Regions from separate parts of the Streptomyces brevispora genome, predicted to be linked through region 2. Evidence: riboswitches for the same ligand, from Rfam matches in the RefSeq annotation. Region 2 holds a riboswitch; each other region holds the start of a gene.
The links. A riboswitch is a leader RNA that binds a small molecule or an ion and turns the genes downstream of it on or off. The one in region 2 is predicted to bind cyclic di-AMP.

Region 1 (3,619 bases), on a different contig from region 2:
GCGGTGTCGGTCCATCGGATCCTGGCGGACCTGGTCCGTGAAGGCGCCGCGCTGGGGTGGGTTGATCCCCCGTCGTACGACGAGGTGGCGGAACTCCTCGACCACGTCTTCTCCGCGGTGCACGCGGGTGATGCCGCCCTGCGTGCCGCGTATCTGGACCGTGAGCTGGTCGGGGTGGGGTACTGGCTGCGCCACACGCGGCCTACCCATCGTCCGCACGCCGATCTCGAAAAGATCGCGGTGGCGGCGTCCGCCCAGGGCCGTGGTATCGGCCGGGCACTGACCGCCGCCCTGATCGACGATGCCCGACGGGCGGGGATCGAGGTCCTCACGCTGGATGTCCGCGGCGACAACAGCGGTGCACTGCACCTCTACCGGGCGCTGGGCTTCACCGAATACGGGCGCCTGCCCGGCTTCGTCGCTGTCGGTGAACGCCGCTACGTCAAGGTGTTCTGCATGATGGACTTCCGTCAGGAGGAGTGACTCCCTGTCAAAGGCGCGGTGCGTGAAGGCGTGGCATCGGCTTCCTCGCGTTCACTGGTCCTACGGTGCCACCCGGCACCGGCACCGTCCCCGACCCAGGAGCTCGCAAGATGTTCGACCCCGCCCGGAAACACCCGTACCCCGACGCGTTCCGACCGGACGAAGCGCCTGCCCCGCATCCGCTGCTCGCACCGCTGGCCGGCTTCCTGGGCACCTGGGCCGGGCGGGGCCGCGGCGGATACCCGACGCTCGCCGGGGAGTTCCGGTACGCGCAGGAGGTCACCTTCAGCCACGACGGGCGGCCCTTCCTCCACTACGAGGCGCGCGCCTGGCTGCTCGACGCGGACGGCGCCCCGCTGCGGCCGTCGGCACGGGAGAGCGGCTGGTGGCGGATGCAGCCCGACGGGCACGTGGAGGCGTTGATCACTCAGCCCACCGGTGTCGCGGAGATCTTGACGGGCCACGCGGTCGACGGCGTGGCCGACCTCGCCAGCCATCAGGTCGCCCTCGCACCCACCGCCAAGGAGGTCGGCGCCACCCGTCGCCGCTACACCCTGACGGACGACGGCACGCTCGAATTCGTCCATGACCTCGCGGCGGTAGGTCAGCCGCTGCAGCATCACCTTTCGGCGCAGCTCCGACGCGGGGGCGGAAGCCGGTAGCGCCTTGCGGCGGATGGTGCGGAGTTCCGCGTCGGTGCGGTGACTGGGGTTCGCGCCCGGCTTCACCGCACTCTGCTTCGCCGTGCCCACCGTGCCCGGCTTCACCGCGCCCGCGTCGTCGACACCAGGCTCGGCGAAGCGCTCGAAGTACTCGAAGCGCCCGAACGGCATCTTGCACCGGAGGCCGTCGGCGCCGGCTGCGGCCGTGAGCGGCGGGTGGGGCGCCGACCGATGCCGAGCCTGCCCGGAGTCCGGGCAGGCCGACTCCCCGAGACACCCAAATGTCTTGATTGGGGGCAATTGCTACGAATAAATCGCAATGAACCTCCTTGGGTAGTTTTCTACTAACCAAACGCTATCAAATCCATCAAACCGCCCCTTTCGGGCGCAGTGGTCAGCGTCACTTTTCCGGCCCCGCACGCGGGGTATCGGGCTTCGGTTCCCTGTCGCGCCAAGAGAATTGACTTCCTCGGCGAGGCCTGATTGTGAGCGTTTCCTTTAGTTGATCTTGCGAATCAATTGGGATTCGGAATTCAGGGCTTGTTTCGCTCGGCGCCTTTCGCTTACGGTCACCGTCAATCCGGATGGAACGCCGAATCCTGCCGCCGTCCGGTGACCCAACCCACTCGCGTACGGCAGGAGCGGGGGACCCAGTTTTGCCGCCGGTCCGGTATCCGGAGCGGCTAGGGGTGAAGTCGCCATCACGTGCGGCCGGACATCTCCAGTCCGAACCCGACAGCTCACCTCGCAGGCGGCGGAGAGGAAATGCGCCATGCCCATCATGGGTAAGCACCGTCGTTCCAAGTCCACCTCCCTGACCCGCGGTTTCATCGCCGTGAGCACGGGCGGAGTCGTTCTCGCGCTCCCCCTGATCGGGGCCGGGTCGGCTTCGGCCGCACCGGCGCACTCCGTCGCCGCGGAAAAGGCGAAGGCCTCGACTTCCGTTGCTGCCAAGGAAATTGCCGTCCGCGATGCGGAGCCGACCATCTATTCCGTGGTCTCCGGTGATTCACTTTCCAAGATCGCCCTGGGGTATTCCCTCAGTGGCGGCTGGGAGCGGCTCTACGAGGACAATCAGAGTGCGATCGGCGGAAATCCCGATCTGATTCACGTGGGCCTCAAGCTGACCATCGGTGCCAAGTCCGCGGCCACAGCGCCCGAGGCGGCCCCCACGGCCGAATCGAAGGCACAGCCCACGACTGAGTCCAAGCCCGCGGCCGAGGCCTCGCAGTCGGCCGACCGCGCCGACCGTTCCCAGCGGACGGCCACGCCCGTCGCGCAGAAGACCGCGGCCACCGCTCCCGCGCCGGCCGCGACGTCGTACACCAACGACCTCGACGGCTGGATCAAGGAGTCGCTGGCCGTGATGGCCCAGCACGGCATCCCCGGCAGCTACGACAGCATCTACCGCAACATCATCCGCGAGTCCTCGGGCAACCCGAAGATCGTCAACAACTGGGACTCGAACGCCGCCGCCGGCACGCCCTCGAAGGGCCTCCTGCAGGTCATCCAGCCCACCTTCCAGGCCTACCACGTACCCGGCACGTCGATGGACATCTTCGACCCCGTCGCCAACATCACCGCCGCGTGCAACTACGCAGCTGCCACGTACGGCTCGATCGACAACGTCTTCGGGGCCTACTGACGTCACACGGCTCCGCCCTCGGGAGGAGCCGGGCGCAGGGGTGGGAGGGAGCCGAGCGGCTCCCTCCCACCCCTTTCGCATGGCCGTACGACCCTTGCGCCGCGTAGGCGGTCAGACGCGGGCTACGTGACCGTTCGGTACGGCGCGGCGTCGGGCATCGGGACCTGCCTGCCCGTGGTGTTCAGCCAGAGCACCCCCGGGGTGCCGGGGGCCGCCGAGGCGGGTGACGCCTTCGGTGGCGCTCTCGCCACCGGCGACCTCGACGGGGACGGCTACGACGACGCGGTCGTCGGTCTGCCCGGCGAGGACGTCGAGCCGGTGACCGACACGGGCGGCATCGTCGTGCTGTGGGACTCCCTGAAGGGGCTCTCGGGCGGGGACAGCCGGGAAGCCGGCCGGCCGGGGCGGAGCCTGCGGGCCTGCCCCGGCCGCCCTCCTCAACCGGGTGGGCGATGGCACTATGAACCTTTCATCCCGCGCGCTACCCTCCGCCGCATGATTTCCACGGTGGTCTGGGGTACCGGCAATGTCGGCCGCGCGGCCATCCGCGCCGTCGAGGCCCATCCGGCCTTGAAGCTGGCGCATGTGCTCGTCCACGATCCCCGCAAGGTGGGCCGCGACGCGGGCGGCCTTGCCGGGATCGGCCGCGATCTGGGCGTCGCGGCGACCGATGACATCGACGCGGTGCTGGCCACCGCTCCCGGCGCGGTGGTGTACGCGGCCTCCGGCGACATCCGCCCCGACGAGGCATTGGCCGACATCGCCAGGGCGGTCCGGACGGGTGCGGTGGTCGTCACTCCCGCCCTGTACGCGCTCTACGACCAGCGGG
Region 2 (3,619 bases):
GGTGGGGAAGCGGGAACAGCGGCGGGGGAGGCGCGCGGGCGAGATCCGGAACCGCCGGCTCGTCCGGGCGCTGCCTGGCCTGATCATCGCCGTGGGGTTGGTGTTGGATTTGATCACCCCGCCCGCCTTCACGCCCGTTCCGCTGTTCGCCGCGGCCCCGCTGATCGCCGCGCCGTTCTTCTCGCAGATCGGCACCATCCGGGTCGGAGCCGCAGCGCTGCTGTCCTTGGCCGGGCTGCGGTTCTACGGTGAAACGCTGTTCAATGCCGTGCCGTCGATCGAGCTCCTCACCGTCCTCACCGTCTCGGTCCTCGCGGTCTACATCAACGGGGTCGTACGGCGCAGCAACGAGCAGTTGGCCTCCGCGCGAGTCATCGCGGAGACCGCCATGCGCGCGGTGCTGCCGAAGCCGCCCGACCGGATCGGCGGGCTGCAAGTGGCCGCGCGGTACGAGGCGGCCCAGGCGGACGAGTTCGTCGGCGGCGACCTCTTCTCGGTCACGGACACCCCGTACGGGGTGCGGCTGGTGGTCGGGGACGTGCGCGGCAAGGGGCTGGACGCGGTGGAGGCGGTGGCGGTGATCGTCGGCGCGTTCCGGGAGGCGGCCGAGCAGGAGCGGTCACTGGAGGGGGTGGCTCAGCGGCTGGAGCGTGCGCTGGCGCGGGAATCGGGCCGGCGCGGGGGCCTCGACGAGGCCGAGGGGTTCATCACCGCCGCGCTCGCCGAGATCCCGCCGGGCGCGACCCTGGTGCGGATCGTCAACCGCGGCCACCCCGAGCCGCTGCTGATGTACTCGGACGGGGCGCTGGACGTACTGCAGCCCGAGCTGCCCGCGCTGCCCCTGGGGATGGACCTGGGCGTGTGGCCGGACCGCGCCGACGAGTGGGCGTTGCCCGCCGGGTCGACGCTCCTCCTCTACACGGACGGCCTCTCCGAGGCCCGTAACGCCGACGGGGTCTTCTACGACCCCGCCGAGCGGCTGCGCGGACGGATCTTCCCGGGCCCCGAGGAGCTGCTGTCCGCGCTGACCGACGACGTACGGCTGCACACCGGTGGGGTGACGACCGACGACATGGCGCTGCTCGCCATTGTGCGCCCCGCCGAGGGGCAGCCGGACCGGCGCACAACCGTGAAGATCGTGGGTTTGGGAGGCGGCGCAGGGTGAAGACGAAGGGGCAGACGGGGGAGAGCGTGAGGGAACACGAGGGAATGCGACGGAGCGGACGCGGAAGATGCCACTGTCCGTAACCGTAAGGAACCCCTTCGCATAACATTTGACGCAACGTCAGAAAATAGATAACGATTGAGTGGCGATCAACTCGCCCGGTTCCACCCGGTTGTGTCCCGTAAAGTCCAGGCCGAAGATGTGAATGATCAGCTGGAACGGCTTGGAATCGGACCCGTGTGTCTATTAACGTTCGATAACGCAGCGCGGTCCCAGCCGCCGTCAGAGGCGGCACCGTGCGCGAGCGCCGAATTCCGCAAGGGAACCGGGGAACCACCTACATGGGGTGAATCGGGCATCTCTGTCTCGTTGAGAGGCGGAGGAACCCGTAGGAGACCTTCCTGCTCCGAACCCGTCAGCTAACCCGGTAGGCGAGAAGGAAGGAAAGGAGTGCGCCCCAGTGGCGTCCAACAAGCCTGCCCCCGAAGCCCCCTCATGGTTCGTGCCCGAGCACGGAAATGACTTCGGACCCGGGCCCGGTGCCAGCTACGGCACCAACCACGGAACCGAGTACGGAACCGCTTACGGATCCAGCCACGGGACCGCTTACGGAACCGCCTACGGAACCGATCGGGGCAGCGAGTTCGGCAACGGCTTCCGCGCCGACGAGGCCGAGCCGGACAAGGCGCGGGAGGAATGGAATCCCACCGAGGAGTCCATCCGCCCCGTACGCGGCAAGCACCGCGTCGCCAAGCAGCGCAACGGTCTCGCCCGTAGCTCCACCGTCCTCGGCGTCGGTGTCATCGCAGCCGTCGGCGCGGGCGGCATGGCCTCCGCGCAGAGCAGGCCGCCGGTCTCCATCTCCCTTCCCGACGCCATCTCCGACAACCTCCCCGAGGCCAGGTCCCTCCCCGGCGTCGGCGCACTGTTCTCGGGTGAGTCCGAGGCGGAGAAGGCGAAGGCCGAGACGGTTTCCGCCCCGCTGACGACGGCCGGCATCACCACCGCCGAGGCCGAGCAGGGCGCCACGGACGCCGGCGAGGCGCTCCGCGCCCGCATCCTCCAGCAGGCCGAGCAGCAGCAGGACTCCGCCGACGCCGAGGCCAGGGCGGCCGAGGAGAAGGCCGCCGCGGAGAATGCGTCCGCCGAGGCGAAGAAGCAGCAGGACGCTGCCGAGGCCGAGGTCGCCGCCGCGAAGAAGAAGGCGGCGGAGGAGGCGAAGGAGAAGGCCGAGGCACTGCGGCTCGCCAAGCTCGCCGCCAGCTACGCCATCCCCACCTCCTCGTACACGATCACCTCGACCTTCGGCGAGGCCGGTTCGCTGTGGTCCTCCGGCTACCACACGGGCCTCGACTTCGCGGCGCCGACCGGTACCCCGATCAAGGCCATCCACAGCGGCACCATCAAGTCGGCCGGCTGGTCCGGTTCGTACGGCTACCGCACGGTCCTGGAGCTCGAGGACGGCACGGAGCTCTGGTTCTGCCACCAGTCCTCGATCGGTGTCGGCGTCGGCCAGAAGGTCACCACCGGGGACACCATCGGACGCGTCGGTGCGACCGGCAACGTGACCGGCCCGCACCTTCACCTCGAGGTCCACACCTCGGACGGCGCCGGGATCGACCCGATGTCCTGGCTGCGTGCCCGGGGCCTGACGGTCTGAGCCCGCTGCACGGTCCGGAGGCGGGGTCTCCCGGCCCGCGGCCGTGGGCCGGGTCGGCGTTCCCACGGCCGCGCCGTGCGCTGCGTTGCGCTGTGGTGAGCCCTGTGCCCTCTCCGGCCACTGAACCCCGGCAGTCCTGACGCTCACCCCCCGACGTCAGGGCTGCCGGCCCGTCTGTCCGGCCTCGCGGGACTGCCATCATGGCCATGACGGCAGCCGCAGATGCGCATGGCACGGAATGCCGTAGTTGCACATGGCACGGAATAGCGGAGACGGCGGGTCGGGTTGATCCATATATGACTTCTCTTCGCAGGCTCGGCTCATCCAGCCTTCAGGTCTTCCCGCTCGCCCTCGGTGGCAACGTCTTCGGCTGGACCGCCGACGAGGCACAGTCCTTCGCCGTTCTCGACGCGTACGCGGCGGCCGGCGGCAACTTCATCGACACCGCCGACGCGTACTCCGCCTGGATCCCCGGCAACGAGGGCGGTGAGTCGGAGTCCCTGATCGGCAAGTGGCTCGCAGCGCGGGGCAACCGTTCCGACATCGTCGTGGCCACCAAGGTCGGTGCCCACCCCTCGTACAAGGGGCTCTCCCCCGCCACCATCAAGGCCGCGGCCGAGGAATCGCTGCACCGGCTCGGCACCGACCACATCGATCTCTACTACACGCACTTCGACGACGAGACGGTCCCGGTCGAGGAGATCATCACCGCGCTCGACCAGCTGGTGAAGGACGGCAAGGTCCGCGAGATCGCCGCCTCCAACATCAGCCCGGAGCGGCTCCGCGCCTCGCTG
Region 3 (3,619 bases), 1.1 Mb from region 2:
CCGGTAGACGCGGGCTGCGGTCTGCTCACCGAGCAGCCTCAGCCGGGTCGCGGTGGAGAACCGGTCCCGGTCCTTCGCGGCCATGTCTCCGCCTCCCCATTACGCACGTCCGTCCCCGCACACGGTACGGGACCGAGTGCGGGGACGGACGGAGGCCGGGGCGCCGGACCCGGCCGGGCCTGTCGGCCCGTGCCGGACGCGCCGGCCGGACGCGCCTGCTGTACGTGCCGGCCGTACGGGTCAGCCCTTGAAGCGCGGGAACGCCGAGCGGCCCGCGTACACCGCGGCGTCGTCGAGGATCTCCTCGATGCGCAGCAGCTGGTTGTACTTGGCGACACGGTCCGAGCGGGCCGGGGCGCCGGTCTTGATCTGGCCGCAGTTCACGGCGACCGCGAGGTCGGCGATGGTGACGTCCTCGGTCTCGCCGGAGCGGTGGGACATCATGCACTTGAAGCCGCTGCGCTGGGCCAGCTCGACGGCGTCCAGGGTCTCGGTCAGCGAACCGATCTGGTTGACCTTGACGAGCAGGGCGTTGGCGGAGCCCTCCTCGATGCCGCGGGCCAGGCGCTCCGGGTTGGTGACGAAGAGGTCGTCGCCGACGATCTGCACCTTGGCGCCGAGCTTGTCGGTGATGACCTTCCAGCCGGCCCAGTCGTCCTCGTACAGCGGGTCCTCGATGGAGACCAGCGGGTACGCGGAGACGAGCTCCTCGTAGTACTCGGTCATCTCGGCGGCCGAGCGGGACTTGCCCTCGAACTCGTACTTGCCGTCCTTGTAGAACTCGGACGCGGCGACGTCGAGCGCGAGCGCGATGTCCTTGCCCGGGGCGTAACCGGCCTCCTTGATGGCCTCAAGGATGAGGTCGAGGGCGGCGCGGTTCGACTCCAGGTTCGGCGCGAAGCCGCCCTCGTCGCCGAGACCGGTGGACAGGCCCTTGGTCTTCAGGACCTTCTTCAGCGTGTGGTAGACCTCGGCGCCCCAGCGCAGGGCCTCGGAGAAGGACTCCGCGCCGATCGGGGCGATCATGAACTCCTGGATGTCCACGTTGGAGTCGGCGTGCGACCCACCGTTGAGGATGTTCATCATCGGGACGGGCAGCAGGTGCGCGTTCGGGCCACCGAGGTAGCGGAACAGCGGCAGGTCCGAGGCCTCGGACGCGGCGTGGGCGACGGCGAGCGAGACGCCGAGGATGGCGTTGGCGCCGAGCGAGCCCTTGTTCTCGGTGGCGTCCAGGTCGAACATCGCCTGGTCGATCAGCCGCTGCTCGGTCGCGTCGTAGCCGACGAGCTCCGGGCCGATCTGCTCGATCACGGCGAGGACGGCCTTCTCGACGCCCTTTCCGTGGTAGCGGTTGGGGTCGCCGTCGCGAAGCTCAACGGCCTCGAACGCACCGGTGGAGGCTCCGGACGGAACAGCAGCACGACCCGTGCTGCCGTCGTCGAGCCCAACCTCGACCTCGACCGTGGGGTTGCCCCGGGAGTCGAGGATTTCCCGGGCTACGACGACGTCGATGGACGGCACGAGGCATCTCCTTCTGGGATATGACGCTGGTTGTGCAGGGTCACTTTGGCCTTGCGACAAGAGCCTAACCGGCCCGGCCCTCTCAGTCGGCCGCCCGCCCGCCCCCTGGGACGAAAAAGGACCCAAGGGCACCCATAGCGGGGCAGACGTCCAGGTACCTACCGACCAGTAACTACAACAGTTGAACAATCGGCGCGGGAGCCGGCGCACCCCGAAGCGGCAAAACCCCGGCCCGGCACGCACGGGGGGAGGTGCGGGCCGGGCCGGGGAGCTCAGCGAGGAGAGTGCCGAATTACTTCACCAGGTGGAGCTGCTGACCCGGGAAGATCATGTCGGCGTCCTTGACGATGTCCTTGTTCAGCTCGAACAGCCGCTCCCAGCCGCCCTTGACGTTGTGGTCGGCCGCGATCTGGCTCAGCGAGTCGCCGGCGACGACCTTGTACTCGCCGTCACCCTTCTTGACCGTCTCGCCGGTCGGGGTGGTGACGGTCTTCTTCTGCTCGGCCTGAGGGGTGGCCGCGCGGTCCGAGCGGGAGGCGGCGGGGGCCTCGGTGCGCTCGGCCTTCTTCGGCTCGGCCTGCTGGACCGGAGCCGACTGCTGCTTGGGGGCGGTCTTGGTGGCGGTGGAGCCGGTGTCGACGCCCGGGTCGACACCGTCGTTGCGCAGGTTGCCGGCGCCGGCGCAGCCCCAGGCGCCCGGTCCCTGCATGTCGAGGAGCTTCTCGGCCACGGCGATCTGCTGGGACTTGCTGGCCAGGTCGGCGCGGGCCGCGTACTGCGTACCGCCGGCGGCGGCCCAGCTGGACTGCGAGAACTGCAGACCGCCGTAGTAGCCGTTGCCGGTGTTGATCGACCAGTTGCCGCCGGACTCGCACCGGGCGACCGCGTCCCAGGTGGACACGGAGGCCGCGGAGGCGCCGGTCGCACCCATCAGGGGCACGGCGATGGCGGCACCGGCCACACCGGCGAGCGTGACGAGACGGACGGCCTTGGACGGGCGACGGTGCTTGTTGCCCTTGCTGTTGAGCAGCATCGAGACTTCTCCTCACCGACGCCTACGAGGTGAGCTGTCGGGTTCGGGCCAAGTGAGTTGCCCGGTCGCACGTCCTAGCGCACGACTTAACCCCAAGCCGTTCCCGATGCGTCTTGCGACGATCGGACCCGGCGCCTACCTGGGTCCCCCGCTCCTGCCTACGGCGCTTTACGCGTCTGTTCCCTTCGACCGACGGCAGGATTCGGCGTGACGATCGACGGGGCCCGCGGTGCGAGCGGTTACGACCGTAAACACACGCCACCCCCACATTCAAAGAAGGACATACCGGATAAACAGCCCTTACTCGCATCTGAAGAACACCTGTTTGCGCAGGTCGGAACGGATGCGGGGGGAGCTCCCGGACAAGACGCGCCAGTTCACGCAAAGAGACCCATGTCTCACTTAGTCAAAAGTGGGACATAGGCCTCTTAAGTACCCCAGATTTGAGGTGCTTTCAGCTGTTGATCAGACCGATTCCGCGGCCGTTCCCGGTCGGTCTCAGTCGGTCTTCACACCGAGATCGAGGCTCTGGCCAGGCAGGATGAGGTCCGGGTCGGAGCCGACCTCCGCCTTGTTGGCCTCGTACAGCTCCGTCCAGCCGCCGGGAAGCTTCTGTGCGTCAGCAATCGCCCAGAGGTTGTCGCCGGGGCGGACGGTGTACGTACCGTCGGCGACCGGGGCCCCCTTGTCGCGTGCGTCACTGGCGCCGCGCGAGGCGTGCCGCCCCGAGTCCCGGTCGCTGCCGGTCCCCTCGGGGGCCGGGGCGCCGCGGTGCTTGCCGCCCGTCTCCCCGGCCGGGGCGGACCCTTCCCGGGCGCCGGAGGAGCCGGTCGCGCCGGAGGAGCCGGATGCCGAGGGCGTGGCGGACGGGGAGGCCGAGGCGTCCGGCGTACGGTCGTGGTCGGCCGTGTCCGCCGTCGCGTCGTCCGACGGGGTGCCGGCCGACGGGGCATCGTCCGACGGAGCGTCGGTCGCGCCCTTGGACGCGCTGCCCGACCGGTCCCGGCTCGCCGACGGATCGGCACTCGACGACGGGTCCGCACTCTCGGAGGTGTCGGCGGACGA
Region 4 (3,619 bases), 1.7 Mb from region 2:
ATCTTCTGGTCACCGGCGGGTTCGGAACGGCCCGCATCCCGGCCCGGTGGCCGGGTACGACGCAGGCCCCGGCGTGCCGGGGCCTGCGTCGAGGTTCTTCGCGTCGGTCAGACGGTGACGCCGTGGGCGCGCAGGTACGCGAGCGGGTCCATGTCGGAGCCGTACGACGGCGTGGTCCGGGCCTCGAAGTGGAGGTGCGGTCCGGTGGAGTTGCCGGTGGAGCCGGAGAGGCCGATCCGCTGCCCCTGGCCGACGCTCTGGCCGACGGAGACACCGATCGAGGAGAGGTGGCCGTACTGCGTGTACGTGCCGTCCGTCATCCGGAGCACGATGTTGTTGCCGTACGCGCCGCCCCAGCCCGCCTCGACGACCGTACCGGCGCCGACGGCGACGACGGAGCTGCCGGACACGGCGTGGAAGTCGATGCCGGAGTGGCTGCCGGAGGACCAGAGGGAGCCGCCGGTCTTGTAGCCGGTGCTCACGTACGAACCGGCGACGGGGAGTTGGAAGGTGCCCAGCCGGGCGCGCTCGGCGGAGCGGGCGGCACGCGCCTCGGCCTCGCGGGCTTCCATGGCTCGGGCGGCGGCCCTGGCCTCGGCGTCGGCCTTCTTCTTCGCTTCGGCCTTGGCGTTTGCCTCGGCTTCCGCCTTCGCCTTCGCCGCCGCGGCGATGTCGGCCTGGCGCTGCTGAGCATCGGCCTGCGCGTGGATCCGGTCGGCGAGGGCGCCCTCGATGGCGATGACCTGGGAGAGGCCGGTCTCGGCGGCGGCGGGGGTCTCGGTGTCCGCGGCAAGGGCCGGGGAGGCCATGGAACCGATGACGCCGGTGGTCGCCAGGGTCGCGATGCCGACGGCCTTCGCGCCGCGGCGCGTCAGACGGCTCGGGGCACGGTGCTTCCCCGTGGCACGGGTGAACGCCATGAAGTGGCTGGTCCTTTCCTTCCTTCTCGCCTACCGGGTTAGCTGACGGGTTCGGAGCAGGAAGGTCTCCTACGGATCCCCCGGCCTCGCAGAGGCATGGGCATCCGATTCACCCCAGGGACTGCGTGGGTCCCCGGCTCCCCGGGCTCGCGCCTGACGGGGACTCGGCGATGACTGTCCGGTACGTCACGGATGCGGCATACGAGTGACGGACAGCCGAGCCGACGCTAGACGGAGGCACTTCCCCACACCAAACGGACAGGCGGTTTTGTAGCACATCCCACAGGGCAGACAGGCAACCTCCCCGCCAAAGCGGGACAAAAAGGGAAGGTCCCGGCAGTCAGCGATCTGCCAGGACCTTCCCTTTGCCCCGCTTTCGGGGAGAGTGACCGATCAGCCGGTGACGACCGAGACCTCTCCGATACCGAGAGCCCTGACGGGCTCCTCGATCCGCGCGGCGTCCCCGACGAGGACCGTGACCAGCCTGTCCCCCGGGAAGGCGCTGACCACGGCAGCCGTCGCCTCCACCGTGCCGGTGTCGGCGAGGCGCGCGTAGAGCTGCGCCTGGTAGTCGTCCGGGAGGTGCTGCTCGACCTGGTCGGCGAGGGTGCTCGCGACAGAAGCAGCCGTCTCGAACTTCAGCGGTGCGACGCCCACGAGGTTCTGCACGGCCGTCTCGCGCTCGGCGTCCGTCAGGCCCTCCGCGGCCAGGGTCCGCAGCACCTTCCACAGGTCGTCCAGCGCCGGGCCGGTGGACTCCGTGTCCACCGAGCCGCTGATGGCGAGCATCGCGGCGCCCGTCGCCCCCGAGGCGGAGCCGGGAGCCGTGGAGCGCAGCACCTGGGCGAAGGCGCGTACGCCGTAGGTGTAGCCCTTCTCCTCGCGCAGCACCCGGTCGAGCCGGGAGGTGAGCGTCCCGCCCAGGCAGTACGTGCCGAGCACCTGGGCCGGCCAGACGCTGTCGTGCCGGTCGGCGCCGATCCGGCCGATCAGCAGCTGCGTCTGCACCGCTCCGGGGCGGTCCACGATCACCACGCGGCCGGTGTCGTCGGCGGTGATCGGCGGGACCGGACGGGACTCGGCCGTGTTGCCCGACCAGTCGCCGACGGTGTCGGCGAGCAGGGCGTCCAGGTCGATGCCGGTGAGGTCACCGACGACCACGGCCGTCGCGGTGGACGGCCGGACGTGGGCGTCGTAGAAGGCACGCACGGCCGCGGAGTCGATGCGCTCCACGGTCGCCTCGGTGCCCTGGCGGGGGCGTGACATGCGGGCCGTGGCCGGGAAGAGCTCCTTGGAGAGCTGCTTGGCGGCGCGGCGGGCGGGGTTCGCCTGCTCGTGCGGGATCTCGTCGAGCCGGTTGTTCACCAGCCGCTCGATCTCGCTGTCGGCGAAGGCCGGCGCCCGCAGGGCCTCGGCGACCAGGCCGAGCGCCTTGGCCAGCCGGGAGGCGGGAACCTCCAGGGAGACCCGGACGCCGGGGTGGTCGGCATGGGCGTCAAGGGTGGCGCCGCACCGCTCCAGCTCGGCGGCGAACTCCTCGGCGCTGTGCTTGTCGGTGCCCTCGGACAGGGCGCGCGACATGATCGTGGCCACCCCGTCCAGGCCCTCGGGCTCGGCCTCCAGCGGGGCTTCGAGGAAGATCTCGACGGCGACGACCTGCTGGCCGGGGCGGTGGCAGCGCAGCACCGTGAGGCCGTTGGGCAGGGCGCCGCGCTCGGGTGCGGGGAAGGCCCAGGGCCTGGCCACTCCGGGAGCGGGCTGCGGGTGGTACTCCATCGAAACTCCAGTCGCGGCAGCGTCGGTCACTTGTCCGCCCCTTCGTGCGCGTCGGTGTCGTTGGCGGCGCCGGCTTCCGCCTCTTCGGCGGGCTCCACCGACTCGACCGGCTCATAGACCAGCACCGCCCTGTTGTCGGGCCGCAGCTGGGCCCTGGCGGCGGCCTTGACCTCCTCGGCGGTGACGTCGAGCACCCGGTGCACGGCGGTCAGCGCGAGCTGCGGGTCACCGAACAGCACGGCGAACCGGCACAGTTCATCGGCGCGGCCCGCGACGGTACCGAGCCGGTCCAGCCACTCGCGCTCCAACTGTGCCTGGGCGCGCTCCATTTCCTCGGGCGAGGGGCCCTCCTCGGCGAACCGGGCGAGCTCCTCGTCGACCGCGGCCTCGATCTGCGCCACCTCGACACCGCCGGACGTCTTGACGTCCAGCCAGCCGAGCGAGGGCGCACCGGCAAGCCGCAGCAGCCCGAATCCGGCGGCGACGGCCGTCCGGTCGCGGCGGACCAGGCGGTTGTGCAGCCGCGACGACTCGCCGCCGCCCAGCACGGTCAGCGCGAGATCCGCGGCGTCGCACTCACGGGTGCCGTCGTGCGGCAGCCGGTAGGCGGCCATCAGCGCACGCGCCGGGACCTCCTCCCGGACCTCCTCGCGCAGCTCACCGCCGATGACCTCGGGCAGCGCGCCGTCCCGCGGCGGCAGCTTGCCGTCGTGCGACGGGATGGTGCCGAAGTACTTCTCGATCCAGGCGAGCGTCTGCTCGGGGTCGATGTCGCCGACGACCGAGAGCACCGCGTTGTTGGGCGCGTAGTACGTACGGAAGAAGGCCCGTGCGTCCTCGAGCGTCGCGGCGTCCAGGTCGGCCATCGAGCCGATCGGGGTGTGGTGGTACGGGTGGCCCTCCGGGTAGGCGAGGGCGGTCAG

Region 1: it holds a riboswitch for cyclic di-AMP, as region 2 does, so the genes downstream of both, FHX80_RS30110 (LysM peptidoglycan-binding domain-containing protein) here and FHX80_RS15315 (M23 family metallopeptidase) in region 2, are expected to answer to the same signal.
Region 3: it holds a riboswitch for cyclic di-AMP, as region 2 does, so the genes downstream of both, FHX80_RS10075 (transglycosylase family protein) here and FHX80_RS15315 (M23 family metallopeptidase) in region 2, are expected to answer to the same signal.
Region 4: it holds a riboswitch for cyclic di-AMP, as region 2 does, so the genes downstream of both, FHX80_RS23370 (M23 family metallopeptidase) here and FHX80_RS15315 (M23 family metallopeptidase) in region 2, are expected to answer to the same signal.

Annotation. Positions count from the first base shown of each region.
Region 1 covers NZ_VIWW01000002.1:114,019-117,637, forward strand. The annotation lists gene FHX80_RS30100 (GNAT family N-acetyltransferase) at 1-483, shown strand, start outside; gene FHX80_RS30105 (nitrobindin family protein) at 594-1,145, shown strand; cyclic di-AMP (ydaO/yuaA leader) riboswitch at 1,726-1,914, shown strand; gene FHX80_RS30110 (LysM peptidoglycan-binding domain-containing protein) at 1,918-2,790, shown strand; partial or broken gene FHX80_RS36885 (hypothetical protein) at 2,992-3,087, shown strand; gene FHX80_RS30115 (NAD(P)H-dependent amine dehydrogenase family protein) at 3,286-3,619, shown strand, end outside.
Region 2 covers NZ_VIWW01000001.1:3,300,150-3,303,768, forward strand. The annotation lists gene FHX80_RS15310 (PP2C family protein-serine/threonine phosphatase) at 2-1,165, shown strand; cyclic di-AMP (ydaO/yuaA leader) riboswitch at 1,461-1,614, shown strand; gene FHX80_RS15315 (M23 family metallopeptidase) at 1,626-2,825, shown strand; gene FHX80_RS15320 (aldo/keto reductase) at 3,122-3,619, shown strand, end outside.
Region 3 covers NZ_VIWW01000001.1:2,191,792-2,195,410, forward strand. The annotation lists gene FHX80_RS10065 (FtsB family cell division protein) at 1-84, opposite strand, end outside; gene eno (phosphopyruvate hydratase) at 241-1,521, opposite strand; gene FHX80_RS10075 (transglycosylase family protein) at 1,814-2,554, opposite strand; cyclic di-AMP (ydaO/yuaA leader) riboswitch at 2,559-2,730, opposite strand; gene FHX80_RS10080 (LysM peptidoglycan-binding domain-containing protein) at 3,053-3,619, opposite strand, start outside.
Region 4 covers NZ_VIWW01000001.1:5,038,771-5,042,389, reverse strand. The annotation lists gene FHX80_RS23370 (M23 family metallopeptidase) at 108-920, opposite strand; cyclic di-AMP (ydaO/yuaA leader) riboswitch at 934-1,100, opposite strand; gene FHX80_RS23365 (M16 family metallopeptidase) at 1,314-2,696, opposite strand; gene FHX80_RS23360 (M16 family metallopeptidase) at 2,723-3,619, opposite strand, start outside.